2 regions of the Desulfoluna sp. CLI2B genome follow, and region 2 is predicted to be linked to the other one. Evidence: riboswitches for the same ligand, from Rfam matches in the RefSeq annotation. Region 2 holds a riboswitch; the other holds the start of a gene.
The links. Region 2 has a riboswitch for thiamine pyrophosphate ahead of thiM (hydroxyethylthiazole kinase). Riboswitches for the same ligand answer to the same signal wherever they lie in the genome.

Region 1 (9,907 bases), 280 kb from region 2:
TTGGCTTTTTCATAGGCCTGTTTGAAGGCACCCTTGGCCGCAGCCTGGAAGGCCATCTCCGAGGAGTCCACCGCGTGGAAGCCGCCGTCCTCAAGGGTAACGGCAATACCGGTAACGGGGAACTCAAGCTTGGGCCCTTTGGCCATGCAGCTTTCGAAGCCCTTCTCACAAGAGGGGATGAACTGGGTGGGGATACGACCGCCCACAACCTTGCTCTCGAAGGAGAACTGCTCGTCTTCGAGGGGCTCGATGTAACCCATGACTTTACCGAACTGACCGGAACCACCGGTCTGCTTCTTGTGGGTGTAGTCGAACTCGGCGCGGCGCGTGATGGTCTCACGGTAGGCAACGCGGGGCTGACCGGTTTCCACTTCAGCGTTGTACTCACGCTTCATTCGCTCGACGTATACTTCGAGGTGAAGCTCGCCCATGCCCTCGATGATGGTCTCGTTGGTCTCATCATCGATGAAGGAGCGGAAGGTGGGGTCCTCTTTGGTGAAACGGTTGAGGGCCTTGCTCATGTTGATCTGAGCTTTGTTATCCTTGGGCGTGATGGACAGAGAGATGACGGGCTCGGGGACGAACATACTCATCATGGAGTAGTTGACCGCGGAGTCAACAAAGGTGTCGCCGGAGGCACAGTCCACGCCGAAGAGGGCGCCGATGTAACCAGCCGGGATCTCGTTGATGTCCTCCATGTCCGAGGCGTGCATGCGCACAAGACGACCGATCTTGATCTTACGGCCGTTCTTGGCGTTGTTCACGGTGTCGCCTTTTTTCAGGGAGCCCTGGTACACACGGATGTATGTCAGCTGCCCGTACTGCCCGTCTTCAAGTTTGAAGGCCAGGGCCACGGTGGGCTTTTCGGAATCCCCTTCGAGAACCACGGGAGCCTCTTCGTTGTCGAGGTCCAGGGCTTCGTTGGTGATGTCGTCGGGGGTAGGCAGGTAACGGGTTACCGCGTCCAGAAGGGGCTGAATCGCTTTGTTCTTGTAGGCGGAGCCCATGAAAACGGGGGTGATCTGGCGCTCGATGGTGCCGATGCGGACCGCGTCAACGATCATCTCGTCGGTGATCTCAGCCTCTTCGAGGATGGCGTCGGTGAGGGCCTCGGAGAAGAGGGAGGCCTGGTCGATGAGCTCTTCACGCTTGGCCTGTGCCTCGTCGAGGAGCTCAGCGGGGATCTCTTCCACGCGGATGTTTTCACCGTTGTCGCCGTCGAAGTAGTAGGCTTTCATGGCGATGAGGTCCACCACGCCCTGGAGGTTGTCCTCAAGGCCGATGGGAATCTGCATGGCAACAGCGTTGTGACCGAGCTTTTCGTTGAGCTGCTCGATAACGCGGAAGGGGTTGGCGCCGCTTCGGTCGCACTTGTTGACGAAGGCGATACAGGGAACCTTGTAGCGCTTCATCTGGGCATCAACGGTGATGGACTGTGACTGGACACCGGCCACAGAGCAGAGAACCAGGATGGCACCGTCAAGAACACGCAGGGAGCGCTCTACTTCGATGGTGAAGTCGACGTGGCCGGGGGTGTCGATGATGTTGACCTCGTGGCCCTTCCATTCACAGTAGGTGGCAGCCGAGGCAATGGTAATGCCCCTCTCCTTTTCGAGTTCCATGGAGTCCATGGTGGCGCCGACGCCGTCTTTGCCCTTTACGTCATGGATGGCATGAATCCTGTCGGTGTAAAAGAGAATGCGCTCGGTCAGGGTGGTCTTCCCGGAGTCGATGTGGGCGCTGATGCCTATGTTTCTAACTTTCTGCAAGTCGGTCTTCATTGTCACGTATCCTTCTTGAAAAAACGATCGAGGCAGCACATGACAACCCAAAAGGGAATGAAGACGTATCATTCCCTGTCCGGTGGGTGTAAGTCACACGTTACCCCGGTTTAACGAGCCTTTCCAGATTTTGCTCATGGTGGTTTGTTTGCTTAGACCAGACAAAAGGCCGGCGTCAGGAGCAATCAAGGGCACCGAATATATACAAAAGCATACGATTGTCAATCTTAAATTCTCATGAGGGAACCTTTTTTTCTCCGAAAACGGGTGCTGCAGGGGGAAAAGTGGACGCAAAAGGGAACGGAGAAGGCGCTGAAAACGAGAGATTTGGAGGTTTCCGGTGCAGGGATTCGAGGGGGTGAGAAGGTGCTTTGGAAAATCATGGTAAGAGGCCCCAAGTCTTGGAATCTTCAATAGTTATACTGGAATGGTACCTCCGGGTCAATGGGGTAAAACAGGGGTGGTTCGGAAAGCCCGACCCGGCAGCCGCCCATGGGAAGGGCGCCGGTGTCGGAAAAATCATGGGCCTGCGTGGGTGCTGAGCCGTGAAAACAGGCTCTGGACGACCTGCAGGTGCTCCCGGGAGTCGTTGCGGAACCCTTCGTCCACAGCCTCGTCGGTTTTCCTTGCGCGGGCGGGGCGGATGATGCTAAAAGAATCTCACAATCAGTTGTAACTTTGCTGGGGGTGCCCTTAACCGGGCTGAGACGGAGATATTCCAACCCTTTGAACCTGACGCAGTTTGTACTGCCGTAGGGAAGCCACATACACGATTTTTGTCGCGGCGCTTCAAAGCCCCCCGACACCTCACGTATCAGGCTGCCTGCGGGCGGCCTTTTTTTTTGGCCGCTCGCGGTCCGGTACCTGGCCCAGGCTCACAGGCCTCGGTGCCGCTCCGGAATCATCGGTCCTGCGCCTTGGAAACCCTTTCCTTGGTATCTCCCCTTCATACAAGAATACCTGTCCTCCAGCTTATGGCCCTGGTTCGGTGTGCCTGTGGCGCGGTTTTTGTCTGCGTTTACGGTCCATGCGCGTTTTCGGGGTTTCCAGGAGGTGTGTCTATGATGGTTAACGGCAGCGAAGAGAGCCTGTCCCAAGGTGACATGACCTTGGAGCGGTTCCTGGAGCACAAAGGGCTTCACCCCGGCAGTGTCGTGGTGGAGCGAAACGGTGAGGTGGTGGAGCGGTCCCGGTTCGGGGCGGTGACACTGAGCGAAACCGATAAACTTGAGATCCTGCGATTTGTGGGAGGGGGGTGCTGATGGACGATTGTTTTCAAATTGGGGGAAGAGAGTTTTCAAGCCGGCTTTTCATCGGAACCGGGAAATACCCGGCCGACGGCCTGATCCCCGACGTGTGCGAGGCTTCCGGCGCCCAGGTGATCACCGTGGCCCTGCGCCGTGTGGACTTTGCCTCGGAGACCGACAATGTGATGAAGCACATTCCCGAGAACATGGTGCTCCTTCCCAACACCTCCGGCGCACGAAACGCTGAAGAAGCGGTGCGCATCGCCCGCCTTGCCCGGGCCGCCGGGTGCGGGGACTGGATCAAGATCGAGGTGATCAGCGACCAGCGCTACCTTCTCCCGGACAACCTGGAAACCACAAAGGCCACGGAGATCCTTGCAGCAGAGGGGTTCCATGTTTTTCCGTACATGAACCCGGATCTCATGGATGCCCGGCGCATGGTGGATGCAGGGGCCGCCGCGGTCATGCCCCTGGGCGCTCCCATCGGCACCAACCGGGGGATCCGGACCCGTGAGATGATACGTATTCTTATCGATGAGATCTCCCTTCCCATTATTGATGGGCATCGGAAAGCCTTCCCAGGCGTGCGAAGCCATGGAGATGGAGCTGCCGCTGTTCGTCAACACGGCCATTGCCTCTTCCAGTGATCCTGTGTCCATGGGGCGTGCCTTTGGCCGGGCCGTTGACGCCGGACGTGCCGCCTACCTTGCAGGCCTTGGTTCGACACGCAAAGAGGCATCGGCCTCCTCACCCCTTACCGGGTTCCTCGGGCAGGGGAGGGCGTGATGGGTTTTTTCGATGTTTGGAAAACACTGGACCCGGACGAGACCCTTGCCCGCATCAACGGAGCCACGGAGCGTGACGTGCAAGCCGCCCTGGACGCACACAAATGTTCGGTAGATCATTTAATGGCCCTTTTGTCTCCGGCGGCAGTGCCTTTCCTTGAGGCAATGGCCCAAAAAGCCCACGAGTCGACCCTGCGCCATTTTGGCCGACAGATCCTGTTGTTTACTCCCATCTATATCTCCAATCACTGCATCAACCAGTGTGTTTACTGCGGGTTCAACGCCAAGAACAAGATCCACCGGCGCCAGCTGAGCCTGGAAGAGGTGGAGTTCGAGGCTGCGGCCATTGCCGAGACCGGGCTCAAGCATATCCTCCTGTTGACCGGCGAGGCACCCAACGTGGCGACCCCCGCCTACATCGAGGAGAGCCTGGCCATCATCTCCAAATACTTTACGTCGGTGGGGATTGAGATCTACCCCGTGGACGAGGATGGGTATGCCCGGTTTGTGAATGCCGGGGCCGACAGCCTCACCGTGTATCAGGAGACCTACAACGAAGATCTGTACAAGACCCTGCACCCGGCCGGACCCAAGCGGGATTTCAGGTTTCGACTGGAGGCCCTGGAGCGGGGAGCCCGGGCCAGGATGCGTGGGATCAATCTTGGCGGGCTTGGTGCTGGACCACTGGCAAACGCAGAGGGCTCCACCGCGCCCAACTGGATCAGCCTTCCAAGATGGCTTTGGGGCCTTTCCCTCCTTCCTGGCATGCACCCCCGCGCCCGGTGCTATAAACAGCCATCTGGACGCCGGTATGGTCTAGGCCATGACCGCCTTCCGTCTCTTTTTGCCCCGGGCCGGGATCACCCTGTCCACCCGGGAGAGCGCTGCGTTTCGGGACAACGTGCTTCCCCTGGGCATTACCCGCCTGTCGGCAGGTTCCTGCACATCCGTGGGCAGCCATACCGAAGAGGAGGGCTCCGGCCAGTTCGATATCAATGACGAACGGAGCGTGGTGGAGATGGATGCCAACTTAAGGGGGCGCGGGTACCAGCCCGTCTATCAGGACTGGAGGATGCACTGATGGACACCCTCGGAGGGGCCCTTGTGAGCCGCGTGGGGAAAGATCACATGGAGCGTGTCTCTTCGGCCTGCATCGGTATTGCAGGGGCCGGGGGCCTGGGGTCCAATTGTGCCATGCACCTGGTGCGCATGGGGTTCCGCCACCTCGTCATCGCCGATTTTGACCGGGTGGAGCCCTCTAACCTCAACCGGCAGTTCTTTTTTGCCCGCCAGGTGGGGGAGAGCAAGGTGGATGCCCTGAAAGAGAATCTGGTCGCCATCGAGCCGGAGGTAGAGGTTAAAACCCACTGCGTGCAGGTGACCGGCGAGAACATCGGGGGGCTTTTTGACGGCTGCGATGCCGTGGTGGAGGCCTTTGACCGGGTGGAAGCCAAGCAGCTCCTGGTGGAGCGATACCTGGCACGCGGGACCTTTCTCGTGGCCGCCTCCGGCATCGGCGGCTGGGGAGATGCCGATCGCATCGTGACCCGGAAGATCACCCCCACCTGTTATGTGGTGGGGGACGGGGTCACTGAAGCGGATGATGCAGCCCCTCCCATGTCTGCGGTGGTCTCCATTGCGGCGGCCAAACAGGCGGATTTGGTATTTGGTTGGGTGGTGAATGGTGGGAAGGATAAAGGCTGAAGGCCAAAGGCAAAGGGCTAAAGGAAAATCCCCTGGCCGCCGGGGGGCGTTTTTTACAGGAGAATAAGAAACCATGAGATCCATTGCAGGTGCCGATATTTACGGCATCACCGGGGAGGAGCACTCCCTGGGCCGGGACAACATCACGGTGGTGAAGGCGATGATCGACGCCGGTATTACCCTGATCCAGTACCGGGAAAAAGACAAATCCATGCTGGAGCGATACCGGCAGTGCGAGGTGGTGCGCAGGCTGACACAGGATGCGGGGGTCACCTTTATTGTCAACGACCATGTGGACCTGGCCCTGGCCGTGGAAGCCGACGGCCTCCACGTGGGACAGGACGACCTGCCCATTCCCGTGGTGCGAAAGCTTGCGGGGGAATCCATGATTATCGGGCTCTCCACCCACAGCCCTGCCCAGGCGGCGGCTGCTGTTGCGGCGGGGGCCGATTACATCGGTGTCGGCCCCATCTTCACCACCCAGACCAAAAAGGATGTCTGCGACGCCGTGGGGCTGACCTACCTCGATCATGTGGTGAAAAACGAAAAAATCCCCTTTGTGGCCATCGGGGGGATCAAGGAACACAACATTGCCGAGGTGAAAGCCCACGGCGCGGAAACCATTGCTCTGGTGACGGAGATCGTCGGAGCCGAAGATATTTCAAAGCGGGTCAAAGCCATCCGCAAAGCCATGGAGAGAAACTAAAATGAGCTACACAACCCAGATGAATGCGGCCCGAAAAGGGATCGTTACCGGCGCCATGGAGACCGTGGCCAAAAAAGAGAACATGCCCATCGAAACCCTCATGGAGCGCATGGCCAAGGGTACCATTGCTGTTCCGGTGAACAAAAATCACACCGTCATCGATCCCGAAGGCGTGGGGGAAGGACTCCGCACCAAGGTGAACGTCAACCTGGGGATCTCCAAGGACTGCTGCGATCTGGAGGTGGAGATGGCCAAGGTCCGGGCCGCCGTTGCCATGAAGGCCGAGGCCATTATGGACCTCAGCTGCTTCGGCAAGACCCGTGAGTTCCGCACCCGCGTTATCTCCGAATGCCCCGCCATGGTCGGTACGGTGCCCATGTACGACGCCGTGGGTTTCTACGACAAGAACATCAAGGACATCACCGTGGACGAGTTCTTCAAGGTGGTTGAGCGCCACGCCGAGGACGGGGTGGATTTTGCCACCATCCACGCCGGGCTCAACCGGGCCACCGCCGAGAAGATCAAGCGCAACGACCGCCTCACCGGTGTTGTCTCCCGTGGCGGTTCCCTTCTCTACACCTGGATGATGCTCAATGACGCCGAAAACCCCTTTTACGAGCACTACGACCGGCTCCTGGAGATCTGCACCAAGTACGACCTCACCCTGAGCCTCGGCGACGGCTGCCGCCCGGGGAGCATCAACGACTCCACGGACGCGGCCCAGGTGGAGGAACTCATCACCCTGGGTGAGCTCACCAAGCGCGCCTGGGAGCAGGATGTGCAGGTGATGATCGAAGGGCCGGGCCACATGGCCATGGATGAGATCACCGGCAACATGATGATGGAAAAACGCCTCTGCCACGGCGCGCCCTTTTACGTCCTCGGGCCCCTGGTCACCGATGTGGCTCCCGGCTACGACCACATCACCAGCGCCATCGGCGGGGCCATTGCAGCGGCCAACGGCGCGGATTTTCTCTGCTACGTCACCCCGGCCGAGCACCTGCGCCTCCCCGACCTGGAGGACATGAAAGAGGGAGTTATCGCCACGCGTATCGCGGCCCACGCCGCCGACATCGCCAAGAAGATCCCCGGTGCCCGGAACTGGGACAACGCCATGAGCAAGGCCCGCGCCGACCTGGACTGGGAAAAGATGTTTTCCCTGGCCATGGACCCCGTGAAGGCGAGAAGCTACCGCAACAGCTCCAAGCCCGAGTTTGAGGACAGCTGCACCATGTGCGGCAAGATGTGCGCAGTGCGTAACATGAAGCGGGTTCATGAGGGCAAGGACATTCAGTTGAATGACTAAAAAGCAGGTGCAAAGCAGGTCATAGGTAAAGCAGGTTATAGGCGATAGTAAATCGGTGACCGGATTGGGGCGCGTTTTCTCCATGTGGGCCTGATCATGTTGCTGTCTTGTTTTGGCCATGTCTGACGTGCTTGGCCTGCGGTCCTTAATTAATGAAATATAAAAAAGTGCCGCTCGTTTTCATTAAAAGATGAAGATGGGCGGCATTTTTTTTTAGATATTTTTGATTGCGGAGGGCCTGCCATGAAAGGGGCGGTTTGCCCTTTCGGCGTGGGAGGGGAGGGGGCGCCAGTCATGGCGATCCTGGTGAGTGGTATGCTTTTATATGGCTGATATCATGAGTGTTTAAGGCTTGTGGGGCTTGGTTTGGCGGGTGGGTTGCACCAGGGGCGTATGGGAGGCTTAGGATCCTTGAAGGGGAACGCTTCTTCGGGGCGAAACAGCCGGGAGGGCCTGTGGGCGGTGGGATAGAGCCTGCTGGTGACTTGACAGCCCGGAATGGCCCCGGCTAAGAAAGAAACCGCAATCCTTGAAAATGTGATGGGGCGGGCAGGCTCGTCAAAGCCGCCGGGCCCCTTTTTTTGTAACCGGATACGTTAAGGACACGTGTGATGATGACAGCGCTTAAAAAATGGACGATCGCGGTTGTGTGCCTTTTGATGCTCCCGGCTCTTTCCGAGGCGGGGTATAAAAAGGAATACAAATTAAGCTGTGTGGTGGGACCCAAGATGCCCTGGGGCGAAGGGGCGACCCTGTTTGCCGATCTGGTGCGGGAGCGCACCGAGGGCCGGGTCAACATCAAGGTCTACACGGCAGGTTCTCTCATGGCGGGCAAGCAGACCAACGAGTTCCTCCTGCTCAAGCGCGGCGTGGCCGATTTTGCCTTTGCCTCCCCCATCAACTGGTCGTCTACCCTGAAGCCTTTGAACCTGTTTAACCTTCCCTTCTTTTTCGAAGATTACGAGGCCCTGGACAAGGTGACCTCAGGGGAGGCGGGAAAAGCCATTGAAGCCCTGATCGCCAAAAAAGGGGTTAAGGTCCTGGGCTGGGGAGAGAACGGGTACCGCGAGATCACCAACTCCAAGCGGGCCATCCGGACCCCGGAAGACTTAAAGGGCTTGAAAGTCCGTGTGGTGGGTACCCCCATCTTCATCGACATCATGAAGTCCATGGGTGCCAACCCCGTGAACATGAACTGGGGCGAGGCCAAGATCGCTTTTCAGCAGGGGGTTGTGGACGCTCAGGAGAACCCCGCCGTGGGCATCGAGATTCCTTTGAAGATCTGGCAGTTCCATAATCACGTGTCTTTTTGGGGGTATGTCATCGATCCCCTCATGTTCACCGTGAACCAGAAGACCTGGAAAAAATTCTCGGAAAAAGACCGTGAGATCATCCGTCAGGCGGCGGTGGACGCCGGTCGCATGCAGAAGGGTGTCGTAAGAAAGGGCCTGGTGGCCCCGGACCTTTCCGCCCACGAGCTGATGCGGGAAAACGGCATGGAAGTGACGGTGCTCACCCCCGAAGAGAAGAAGGCCTTTCGTGTGCTCACCGAGCCCGTGTACAAAAAGTGGGTCCCCCGCATCGGTGAAGAGCTGGTGGAGAAGGCCAAAGCGGACATGGGGAATTAAGCCTTGAACACCCTGAAATATTGTGTGCGCAATTTTGAAGAAGTTTTGGGAGCCCTGCTTCTGGGCTCCATGTTTGTCCTGGGGCTGGCCAACGTCGTCACCCGCTACTTTTTCGAGTTTTCCCTGGCCTTCACCGAGGAGCTGGAGGTGGCCGGCCTGGTCTGGCTCACCATGCTCGGCACCAGCGCGGCTTTCAAGAAGAGCCATCACCTGAACCTCCAGTATTACGAAAAAAAGCTCTCCCCACGGGCGGCCACCCTGGTCCGCATGGGCGGCCTTGTCCTGGCCATCGTGCTGTTTGCGACCCTTGCGGGCCTCAGTTGGTTTCACATTTACGATCTTATCGATCTTGAGATCACCACCGAGGCCCTGGAGCTTCCGGAGTGGATCTATGCCCTGGCCATTCCCGCGGGGTCCGCTCTTGTTATTGTCCGTATCGTTCAGGTGCTCATCGCCGAAAAGGCGAAACTCAAAGGAGTGTGACCATGGGATTGCTGCTGTTTTTTCTTTTCATGGTGCTGCTCCTTTCCGGCGTGCCCATTGCCGTTGCCATCGGGCTCTCTTCCGTGGTCGTCATCTGGTTGGCAGACTTGGGCATTGCCGTGGTCTCGCCCAACTTCTATTCGGGTATCGCCAAGTTTCAGCTCCTGGCCATCCCGCTCTTTATCTTTGCAGGGTTTTTGTTTGAACGCTGCGGCATTTCAGAGCGGCTGGTGCGCTTTGCCAACCTCCTTGTGGGGCGCAAAAAAG
Region 2 (9,907 bases):
AAACTTTTGAAAAGTTTGACAAACAGGTCTTGAAAGCTTTGGCATGAATTCCAGCTATTTTGATTGTTCTAATTTTTCTGCTCACTCTCTTCGTTTTTTGCGGAGCTTTTTTTCAAAAAAGCGACCCGCCGGAGGCAAGCTGAATGGTTACCACCTGTTTTTATTTCATCCTGTAGGTGTAAGCGATCATCATCTGGTTCCTGTCCTCCATCTGCAGGGCGGCTTCCAGCCCGGCGCAGTCGAGGTTGGCGTTGATGGCCTCCTTGGTCATGCGGACCCCCATGGGGTTTTTTTCGGTCATGGCAACGGCCAGCTCCATGGCGGTGTCGATCATCTCCCCTTTGGGGACCACACGGGAGGCAAATCCCAGGGAGAGGGCGGTGGGGGCGTCCATCCAGTTTCCGGTCAAAAGGTATTCGTAGGCCCTTCCCGATCCGATGAGCCGGGGTAAAAAGTAGCTGGAGGCCATGTCTGCCCCGCCCAGGCCGATGTTGATGTAGGCTGCGGAAAACCGTGCGTTTTCCGCAAGGATTCGGATGTCCGAGGCCATGGCCAGGGAAAACCCGATGCCAGCGGCCGCTCCGTGGACGCAGGCGATAACGGGCTGGGGAATGCGGCGCATGGCAAGGAACAAACGGCTCATGCGGGCCTGGGCGTCGTAGGCCTTCACCGGGGTCATCTTGAAGATCTCCGGGGCATAGGCCTCGGTGTCCAGGCCCGCGCAAAAGCCCTTGGATTCGCCTCCGTCCAGAACAAGGACCGTGGTCTCCTCGTCGTGACGTCGCTCGGCCAGGAAGGCCTCAAAGGCCTCCACTGTCTCTAAGTCAAAGGCGTTGTATTTTTCAGGCCGGTTGAAGGTCAGGCGGCCGATTTTTCCTTCTTTTTGATAAACAAACGGTTCCATGTGGTTCTCCTTCGATTGTTGCGATACGGGGTGGGGACCCTTTATCAGTCTGTAAAGCAGGCCGTCTCTGTTTCGAGGGAGACGGGGGGCCGGGTGAGGGTAACGGAGAGCGGCCCTGTTTTCGGCAGTTCGTGGGTGAAGTAGTAGCGGCCCACCGCCAGTTTGCCCTGGTAAAAGAGGCGGTCCGACGTGCGGATTTTCTGCTCAGAGAGTTTTTGGGAAGCCACGGTCATCTGGGCCAGCCACTGCCAGGCCACGGCGACGTACCCGAAGAGTTCGAGGTAGACGGTGGCGTTGGCAAGGAAGGCCTCGGGCCCCTTTTCCATGGCCACGCCGCCCAGCCCCATGGTGGTGGTGGCCAGGGTCTTTTTGGCCTCGGAAAGGGCCTGAACATGGTCGAGGAGCTCCGGGCAGGCCTTGGCCTGTTCCATGGTGGCCTCCATCTCCCGATCCAGCAGTTGAAGGGCTTTTCCGTTTTTCATCATCACCTTCCTGCCCAAAAGGTCCATGCCCTGGATGCCGGTGGTGCCCTCGTGGATGGCGTGGATGCGCATGTCTCGAAAGTGCTGCTCCACGGGAAAGTCTTCACAGTACCCGTACCCTCCGAAGCACTGGATGCTGGCGCTGGTTGAGTGGATCCCCAGCTCAGAGGGGAAGGTCTTGGCCACCGGGGTGAGCAGCTCCAAAAGCAGCTTGTGGTCTGCCTTCTCTTCTTCAGGCCCGGTGTGCATGCGTTCCTCGTATCTGCTGCATTGCAGGATGAGGCAGAGAGCCCCTTCGGAGATGGCCCGCTGGAACAGGAGCATGCGCTTGACATCCTGGTGTTCGATGATGGGGACCGGCGCCTCACCGGGGCCGTCGGTGATTCGGCGGCCTTGTTTTCGACTTTTGGCGTAGTTCAGGGCTGCGTGGTAGGCTGCCGTGGCAATGGCTGTGGCTCCCATGCCCACCTCCAGGCGAGCGCCGTTCATCATCTGGAACATATAGGAGAGGCCCCGGTTGGGCTCGCCCACCAGGTAGCCCGTGCAGTCGTCCCGGTCGCCCAAGGCAAGGGCGGTGATGGGAGCTCCCCGGTACCCCATTTTGTGGAAAACCTGGGTGACGGTGACGTCGTTGGATATGAGTTCCCCGTCCCTGCTTTGTCTCAACTTGGGCACGGCAAACAGGGAGATCCCTTTGACCCCTGCCGGAGCCCCGTCCATGCGGGCCAGCATGAGGTGCACCACGTTGTCCACGGCGTCGTGGTCCCCTGCGGAGATAAAGATTTTCTCCCCCTTGATGCGGTAGGTGCCGTCGGACATGGGAGTGGCGCAGGTGGTGAGGTCCCCCAGGGAAGAACCGGCTTCAGGCTCGGTGAGGGCCATGGTGCCCTGCCACTTTCCCTCCAGCATGGGGGGAAGAAACTGGTTGCGCAGTTCATCCGAACCAAAGGTGAGGATGAGGTTGGCAGCCCCCATGGTGAGCCCGGAATAGACGGATGCCGAGTAGTTGGCCGACGCAAAGATAAAGTACACGGCGTGCAAGAGGCTTGCTGGCATGTCCTCCCCACCCCACTCCTGGGGAAAGGTCGCCGCAATCCAGCCGTCTTTTCCAAGGGTCTCCAATATGGCGCGGACATCCCGGTGCACGGCCACGGTGCCGTCCACAAGCTCCGGCGGGTTCCTGTCCATCTCCTCGAAGATGGGGTGCAGAGCCTTTTTTGCGAAGTCAAAGGCCGCATCCAGAACCATGTCCATGGATTTTCGGGTGTGACCGTTTGCTGGGGTCCCCGTGGCTGGGGCGTCGGTGCCCACGACTTCGTGGAGGGTGAATTTGAGGTTGCGCATACTCACGAATTTGTTCGCCATGATCATCCTTTCAGCTCATAAAAAACAGCCTTTTATGGTCAACGTAGCAAGAAGATGGTGCTATTGTGATCAGCAACTTGCATGCCACCTCCGCGAGGCCCTCCTTATCGCCCTATGGCAAAATTCTTAAAAAATGAGACAACCAGGTCACAAATCATTATTTCCAAGTTCCGTCGAAAGTTCGCCCCCATGTGTCGTTTTTTGCGGAGCTTTTTTTTAAAAAAGCGATCCGCCAGAGGCAACTGAATGGTTGCGCGTTTTCCCTGCCTTTCGCCCACCTTGCGATTGTTTCTGGTGAATATCCGCGATATGTAGTAGTTCTTTTCGGTGGTATTTAGACTATCCACTGTATTTCGCGGGAGAGCCCATGACACAGGACGAGAGCAGGCTGGTACGGGACATCACCCAGTGCCTCTACAGCAGCCTTGAGATCGACAAGTCGCTCCATGAAACCCTTCTTTTACTCAAAGAGTTCCTGCCTCTGGACCTGGTCCACGTTTTTGTGCTGGACACCTCGGCCCAGACCATGCGGTACCTCGCCGAAGCCACGGTGAAGCGCGGCAGGCTCATCGACGAGCACATCCAGCTCTCCTGGGAGCACTTCAAGGAGATCAGGGACCAGGCCCACGGGGTGGTTCGGATTTTGGAGAGTGCGGACAGCCCCATGCTCAAGAGCATCCATGCCCATTTTTTAAGCCATGTGGAAAAACCCCTCTATTCACGGAAGAACGACTTTTCCGTGGTGACCATGGGGTTTGATATCGTGCCGCCCCTGGTGGGTGGGTTCGGCATGGTGGTGGGCGGTGACCATGCCTACGGTCCAAGGGACGTCGCCCTGATGAAGCTTATCCGGCGGCCCCTTATCGGTGCGGTGCTGAACCTGTTGCACCACAGGGACCTGGTGTGCGAGAACGAGCGCCTCTCATCGGAGAAAAAACAGCTGGAGCATCGTCTGGGGCATAACCGGGACAGCGAGGTGATCGGGGTGGACTCCGGGCTCCGGGAGGTTTCGGCCATGGTGAATCAGGTGGCGGCCCTGGACAGCCCGGTGCTGATCCTGGGAGAGACCGGCACCGGCAAAGAGGTGGTGGCCAACGCCATCCATCGGGCCTCCGGGCGCAGCAGGGGCCCCATGATCCGGGTGAACTGCGGGGCCATTGCCGAAGGCCTTCTGGACAGCGAACTCTTCGGTCACGAAAAAGGGGCCTTTACCGGAGCCACCCGCCTGAAGCGGGGCTACTTCGAGCAGGCCGACGGCGGCACCATTTTTTTAGATGAGATCGGGGAGCTTCCCCCTGCCGCCCAGGTCAAGCTCCTAAGGGTACTCCAGACCCTGGAGTTCAACCGGGTGGGGGGCAGCTGGCCCGTCTCCGTGGATGTGCGCGTGGTGGTGGCCACCAACAGGGACCTGTTTGCCATGGTCAAAGAGAAAAGGTTCCGTGAGGATCTTTGGTTCCGCCTCAACGTCTTTCCCATCCGGGTGCCGCCACTGAGGGCCAGGAAACAGGATATTCCTGAGCTGGCCACCTGCTTTGTTGCCCGCAAGTCCCGGGAGCTGAACATGGAACCAGCGCCCGGGCTCACCGAATCGGCGCTACGCCAGCTCACCGCCTACGACTGGCCCGGCAACATCCGGGAACTCCAGAACGTCATCGAACGGGCCCTCATCGTCGGCAGGGGCCGCCATCTCTCCTTTGACAACCTTCTTTGGGAGCCCAGGGCTTCCTCGTCCGAGCCCCGTTTGCCGGACAGCATCGTGGAAGGGTTCCCGTCCATGGATGAGGCCGTGAGAAACCATATCCGCGAGGCCCTGTCCCTTTCCGGGTGCAAGGTGGAAGGACCGGGGGGCGCAGCCGAGCTTTTGGGGATGCACCCGTCCACCTTGAGGAGCCGGATGAAGAAGCTGGGGGTGGGGGTGAGGAAGAAGGTTGATAAGGCAGGGGGAACAGGGAAAACAGGTGATAGGGGAAATAGGAAAAACAGGTCATAGGGGAGTCAGGGAAAACAGGTGATGGGGAACAAAAGGTCATGGGGGAGAGGGATCAGGTGGTAGAGGAAATGATGGACATGGGGGCCGGGAAGCGATCGGCATCGGTGTGGCAGAGTCAGCGTGTGTTTATCCTGGGGTATGTGGGGGTGGTTTTGATCCCCCTTTTTTTTCTTGTTGTGTATGCCTGCTACGACAAAGGCCGCTGCAGGGGCCAAGGGCCGGTAACCATCACCTTGACCATGTCGCTGTATGAACCGGGAAGGCCCGGGGGAAGCGGGGGGACCCGGTTTTCCACCATGGCGTCCCCCTCTCGGCAGTCGTATACCGTGTGGGGGACCACCGAGACCGGCCAGCTGTGCTTTATCGATGTGGATTCGTATCTGGATTACACGGGGTATACCCGGGGGAAAACGGTTGAAACCTCCTATACGTTTCACAAGGACCGCGGAGACTGGCGATGGACCGTGGAGGCCGATTTTTGGATGTCGGTTTGGGGGCTGGCCCTTGGGCTCATGGGGCTGCGCGTGATCCGTTCTGCCCGTGGTAAGGAGGCCGGATGACCGTTTTGAAAAAATATGTGCTGTTGAGCATGGTGATGCTGTGGGCCGCGGGCGGGGCCCACGCAAACGGGGTCGAGGAGATCTTTATCCAAGCCGGTCTTGTGGACGTGCATCAAATGGATGAGACCATTCAGGTGGACCTGGTGAACTCGGATCCCCGCAAAAACTATTTCCGGGAAGACTTTTACTCCGGCCTTAAGACGGCCTACCTGCAAAAAGAGGTTGCCGCCAAGCTCGCCAAAGCCCAGGACGGGCTGAAGAGAAGGCATTCGGAGTACTCTCTCCTTATCCTGGATGCGGCGCGCCCACGGAGCGTTTCAAAGAGGATGTACGATAAAATGAAGGGGACCCGGTTTGAAAAATTCGTGGCAAACCCCGCCCGAGGGTCCATGCACAACTACGGCATTGCCGTGGACATCACCATCGTTAACGGCCGGGGCAAGGAGCTGGACATGGGCTTTACCCCGTTTCGCAAGAGCAGGCTTGAACTCTGCGCCATGTTTGCCATGAAAAAACTGGGCAAAAAGCTTTCCTCAAGACAGCGCGACAACCGAAAGCTCCTGGCCGATGTCATGACGGGTGCCGGATTTTTGCCCCTCTCCTTTGAGTGGTGGCATTTTAACGGCATGCCCAAATCAGATGCACGGGCCAGGTATCACATCATAGAGTAAGGCATCATAAAAAGAGTCTCCGGCGGCGAAGTGTGCCACCTCGAAAGCCGGTAGCCAATGCGCTTACCCTTCGTTCCTCAGAGAAAATCGCAGTTGCCCTTCAAACATGATCATCGTTTGGGCCATCGGTCTATTTGCATCACGTCCCAAACACCTTTGTCCTTATGGAGCGCCGCACTCCTGTGCGGCACGGGTAACGACGGATTAAAAAGCCGCACCTGTGTGCGGTGCTCCGTTTCGGTCTATTTTCCCGTTTTTTTTGAAGGTCGCGGCCAAACGATAATCAAGGCTCAAACGTCATTTTCGAAGAACTGTGAAGCCCTGTTTGTTAAACCCGTCGTTGTAAGATCAGGCAAAAGTTTAGCCCCCGGCAGGGCCGCCGGAGGCATAAACTGAATCGTAACCATTATTCCCCAATGGCTACCCGAGCAGGGCGCTGAAGCCCGTTTTACCCTCAGTCCAGCCGTACGCCCGCTCGCCTCGTTTTATCCAATCTTTTTTTTAAGACCCCTTGCGGCCTTTTGCGGATCGTCTGCGGCCACGATGGCCGAGACCACGGCGATGCCGTCGGCCCCTGCCGCCATCACCTTGGCTGCGTTGGCAAGGCCGATGCCCCCGATGCCGACAATGGGAATATCCACTGCCGCGCGGATTTGCCTCACCCCGTCAAGGCCCAGGGGCGGGGCGGTGTCGGTTTTGGTGGGGGTTGCAAACACAGGGCTGACGCCAATGTAGTCCGCTCCCTCGCGCTCTGCGGCCAGGGCATCTTCCAGGGATTCGGCAGAGATCCCGATGAGGGCTTCCGGGGGCAGAAGGCTTCTGGCATCGCGGATGTGCATGTCGCTCTGCCCCAGGTGGACCCCGGAGGCGCCCACGGCCAGGGCCACATCCACCCTGTCGTTGATGATCAGGGGGACCCCTTTATCATCCAGCCATGCCTTGATGGCGCGGGCCTCCTCAATGAAGGTGCGTGTGGATGCTTCTTTTTCCCGTAGCTGGACGCAGGTGACGCCCCCGGAGACAGCCCCACGGACGATCTCCAGGGTGCTGCGTCCTCTGGAGAGCTTTTGGTCCGTCACCAGGTACAGGGCGTAGTCCACGGTTGAAAGGCGGTTCATGGGCGCTGTTCCTTTGGGCCAGAGCCAATGACATCCATGGCGCATCCGGTGTGCAGCTCCTCGGGGGTGAGGGTGTAGAGGGCGTCCAGAAGGGCGATCATAAAGCTTCCCGGTGCCGAGGCCTTTTCGGCCGCTTTTTGCCCGGCCATTCCGAAGAAGGCCAGGGCAGAGCAGGCCGCGGTAAAGGGGTCGAGGTCCACGGCCGCAAAGGCACCGGTAATGGCCGTAGCCGTGCAGCCCGTTCCCGTGACCCGTGCCATGAGGGGGTGGCCGCCCCGGATCTTTGCCGTGCGTGCGCCGTCGGTGACGATGTCCTCCGGGCCGGTGATGGCGATGGTGGCGCTCAGCTCCGTTGCCAGGGCCGAGGCCATGGCAGCGGCCTCTTCAACGGTGTCCACGGCATCCACGCCGCGGGTGCCGGAGCCTGCCTGCTGCAGGGAGAGGATCTCCGAGGCGTTGCCCCGGATGATGGAGACCCCCGCTTCCCGGATGAGGCGGGTGGCGGTGCGGGTCCTCAAGGCGGTGGCCCCGGAGCCCACGGGATCTAAAATCACCGGGGTGCCCAGGGATCGGGCCTTGGCTCCTGCCGAGATCATCGCCCGGATCCACGGGTCACTCAAGGTGCCGATGTTGAGGACCAGGGCACCGGCAAAGGAGGCCATCTCCTCCACCTCGTTTTCTGCGTGGGCCATCACCGGTGAGGCCCCCAGGGAGAGGAGGGCGTTGGCCGTGTAGTTCATCACCACGTAGTTGGTGATGTTGTGGACAAGCGGGTTGGATTCCCTGATTTTTGATAGGTTCTCAGCTGCTTTTAGGGCAAGGTCGTTCACAATCCTAAATCCTTATGCATTGGTTGAAAAACGGCTGAGGAGGGCTTGAGAGGGGGGCGACTGCCCCCCAAAAAGAAAGATCGATGCGCTTCGCAATTCCCTTCGCCGGCATGATCCGGATCAGGTTCAACGGGTATGATCTCAGGCCTTAAGCCACCCCTGCGTGTACGGCTTGTGGAAAGCCGCATCGTGTGATGCAGTTTGTATAGGGTGGTCAGGCGAGGTTGTCAACACATTCGCCCTTATCTCATGGCAGTGCGGTGCGGCTTGCCGTGATCCAGTTTTCAGCAGGGGTATCCTCCTTCAGCACCTCTTCCAGGGGAATCCCCACAGCGCCCGAGGGTGCCTTGATTTCAAGGACGCTTGCAAGGGTTGGGGCGATATCGTAAGGGGTGACGGGTCGCGTGATGCGTTGGGCGGGGATGCCCCAGCCTGCGAAAAAGAGGGGAACATAGGTGTCGTCGCCCTGGGGCAAGGCGGAGGGCGTTTTGCCGGTAACGTAAGTGGATGGCGCAGCGATGACGTGGATGTTGCCGGAGCGACCGGCATGGAAACTGTCGAGGATCGCCATGTTGGTGGGGGTGGGGGCCACGGTCCCTTTGAGAAGGTCCGTGCGGGTCAGGGCTCCGGCAATGCCCGGGATGCTCATAATTTCTTCGGCGGCTGTTGTCTCCACCAGGGCAAGGCTGACTCCGGTTTTTGCGATTTCTTCTTCGTCGAGATAGACGTACGGGTGGTCGTAGAGCCGGACGACTGATTCGGGGACACCCAACCGCTTGTTCAGGGCCTTTGCCAGGGCCTCCCGGATTATGGGACCGGAGGGCAGGCACCCCACGTCAAAGCCGAGGCTTGCCAGGTGCTGGGGTGTCTCGCACATGCCTTGGTTGGATGAGAGAACAACAAGTGTCCGGTCCAGGCCGATCTCCTTGTCCACGTATCGGAACAGGTCGGCCAACAGCTTGTCGACCCGTAGGATGGTGTCTTCCGCCTCAAGGCTTGAGGCTCCGAAGAGGCGTCCGATGGAACCGGTGGCCGAGAAGCCCACGGCCAGAAAGTCGGTGCGGGGCCCTTGCCCCAGTTTTTCTTCCCTGATCAGGGTTTTGGCAAAGTCCGCCGTGAGCTCGTCCCCGAAGGGTGTGGCGGCAAGGCTGGCGTAGAAATGCGAGGTCTCTGCGTTGAGGGGGTGTGGAAAGGTCGTGCCCAGGCCGAACATGTCCACCTCAAAGGGGCGCCTGTCATCCGTGCCGAAGAGGTAGGTGGATGGGGCGTAAAGAAGTTGCCACGACCTGTTTCTGTAAGCGTCGGCATGTTTTTCCGCGTTCCATTGCGCAACCCAGTCGGGGTACTGGGTGAAATAGTAGCTGCTGCTTATAAAGGAACCGTCTGTTGTGGAGTACCAGAACGCCTTGCCGGTGTGGCCTCCCTGGAGGATGGCGCCCTGATCCTTGAGGGAGACGCTGAACACCCTGGCTCCCCCGTTTGTGGCTATTGTCAGCTCATCACCGATGGTGGCCGCGAGCATCTGCGAGGGAGCCCGGCCTTCTCCTTCTACCGGTGTTTTTCCGATAAGGGGGTAGCGGTCATCCTCGCAACTGGTGATGACGCGGTCTTTGGCCCGGTCGAACCAGCTTCCGGCCACAATGCCGTTGCGGGAAGGGGAGGTGCCGGTGAACAGAGCTGCATGGCCCACGGTGGGCTCGGTTCCGCCATGGGGAAAGCCGGCGTTTGTGTAATGGGTCCCCTGCTGCATCAGGTAGCGCAGGCCCCCCTTGCCCAGGCGGTCTTTGTATCGCATGGGAAAATCGCCGCGCATATCATGGATGGTGATCTGGAGCACCAGGGCGGGCTTTTCCCGCAGAGGTTTTGCATGGGTCCAGGTGGCGGCGGCGAGTATCAGGAGCGGCAACATCCAATAGACGGGTCGGCATGCTTTCATGGGGGTGTCCTCTTTTGGGTTGGCGGGGCCGATGATGGGTTACAATGACCT

Region 1: linked by a shared signal. The riboswitch ahead of thiS (sulfur carrier protein ThiS) and the one ahead of thiM (hydroxyethylthiazole kinase) in region 2 are both predicted to bind thiamine pyrophosphate.

The regions. Positions count from the first base shown of each region.
Region 1 is NZ_CP186557.1:1,933,667-1,943,573, forward strand. It holds gene fusA (elongation factor G) at 1-1,781, opposite strand, end outside; TPP riboswitch at 2,455-2,557, shown strand; gene thiS (sulfur carrier protein ThiS) at 2,843-3,043, shown strand; gene ACOYW2_RS09330 (thiazole synthase) at 3,043-3,675, shown strand; gene ACOYW2_RS09335 (hypothetical protein) at 3,623-3,814, shown strand; partial or broken gene ACOYW2_RS09340 (radical SAM protein) at 3,979-4,452, shown strand; gene ACOYW2_RS09345 (hypothetical protein) at 4,637-4,894, shown strand; gene thiF (sulfur carrier protein ThiS adenylyltransferase ThiF) at 4,894-5,517, shown strand; gene thiE (thiamine phosphate synthase) at 5,591-6,223, shown strand; gene thiC (phosphomethylpyrimidine synthase ThiC) at 6,225-7,529, shown strand; gene dctP (TRAP transporter substrate-binding protein DctP) at 8,141-9,157, shown strand; gene ACOYW2_RS09370 (TRAP transporter small permease) at 9,161-9,640, shown strand; gene ACOYW2_RS09375 (TRAP transporter large permease) at 9,643-9,907, shown strand, end outside.
Region 2 is NZ_CP186557.1:1,658,290-1,668,196, forward strand. It holds gene ACOYW2_RS08080 (enoyl-CoA hydratase/isomerase family protein) at 161-904, opposite strand; gene ACOYW2_RS08085 (acyl-CoA dehydrogenase family protein) at 949-2,751, opposite strand; gene ACOYW2_RS08090 (sigma-54 interaction domain-containing protein) at 3,119-4,741, shown strand; gene ACOYW2_RS08095 (hypothetical protein) at 4,798-5,301, shown strand; gene ACOYW2_RS08100 (M15 family metallopeptidase) at 5,298-5,972, shown strand; gene thiE (thiamine phosphate synthase) at 6,458-7,090, opposite strand; gene thiM (hydroxyethylthiazole kinase) at 7,087-7,920, opposite strand; TPP riboswitch at 8,000-8,091, opposite strand; gene ACOYW2_RS08115 (alkaline phosphatase family protein) at 8,168-9,856, opposite strand.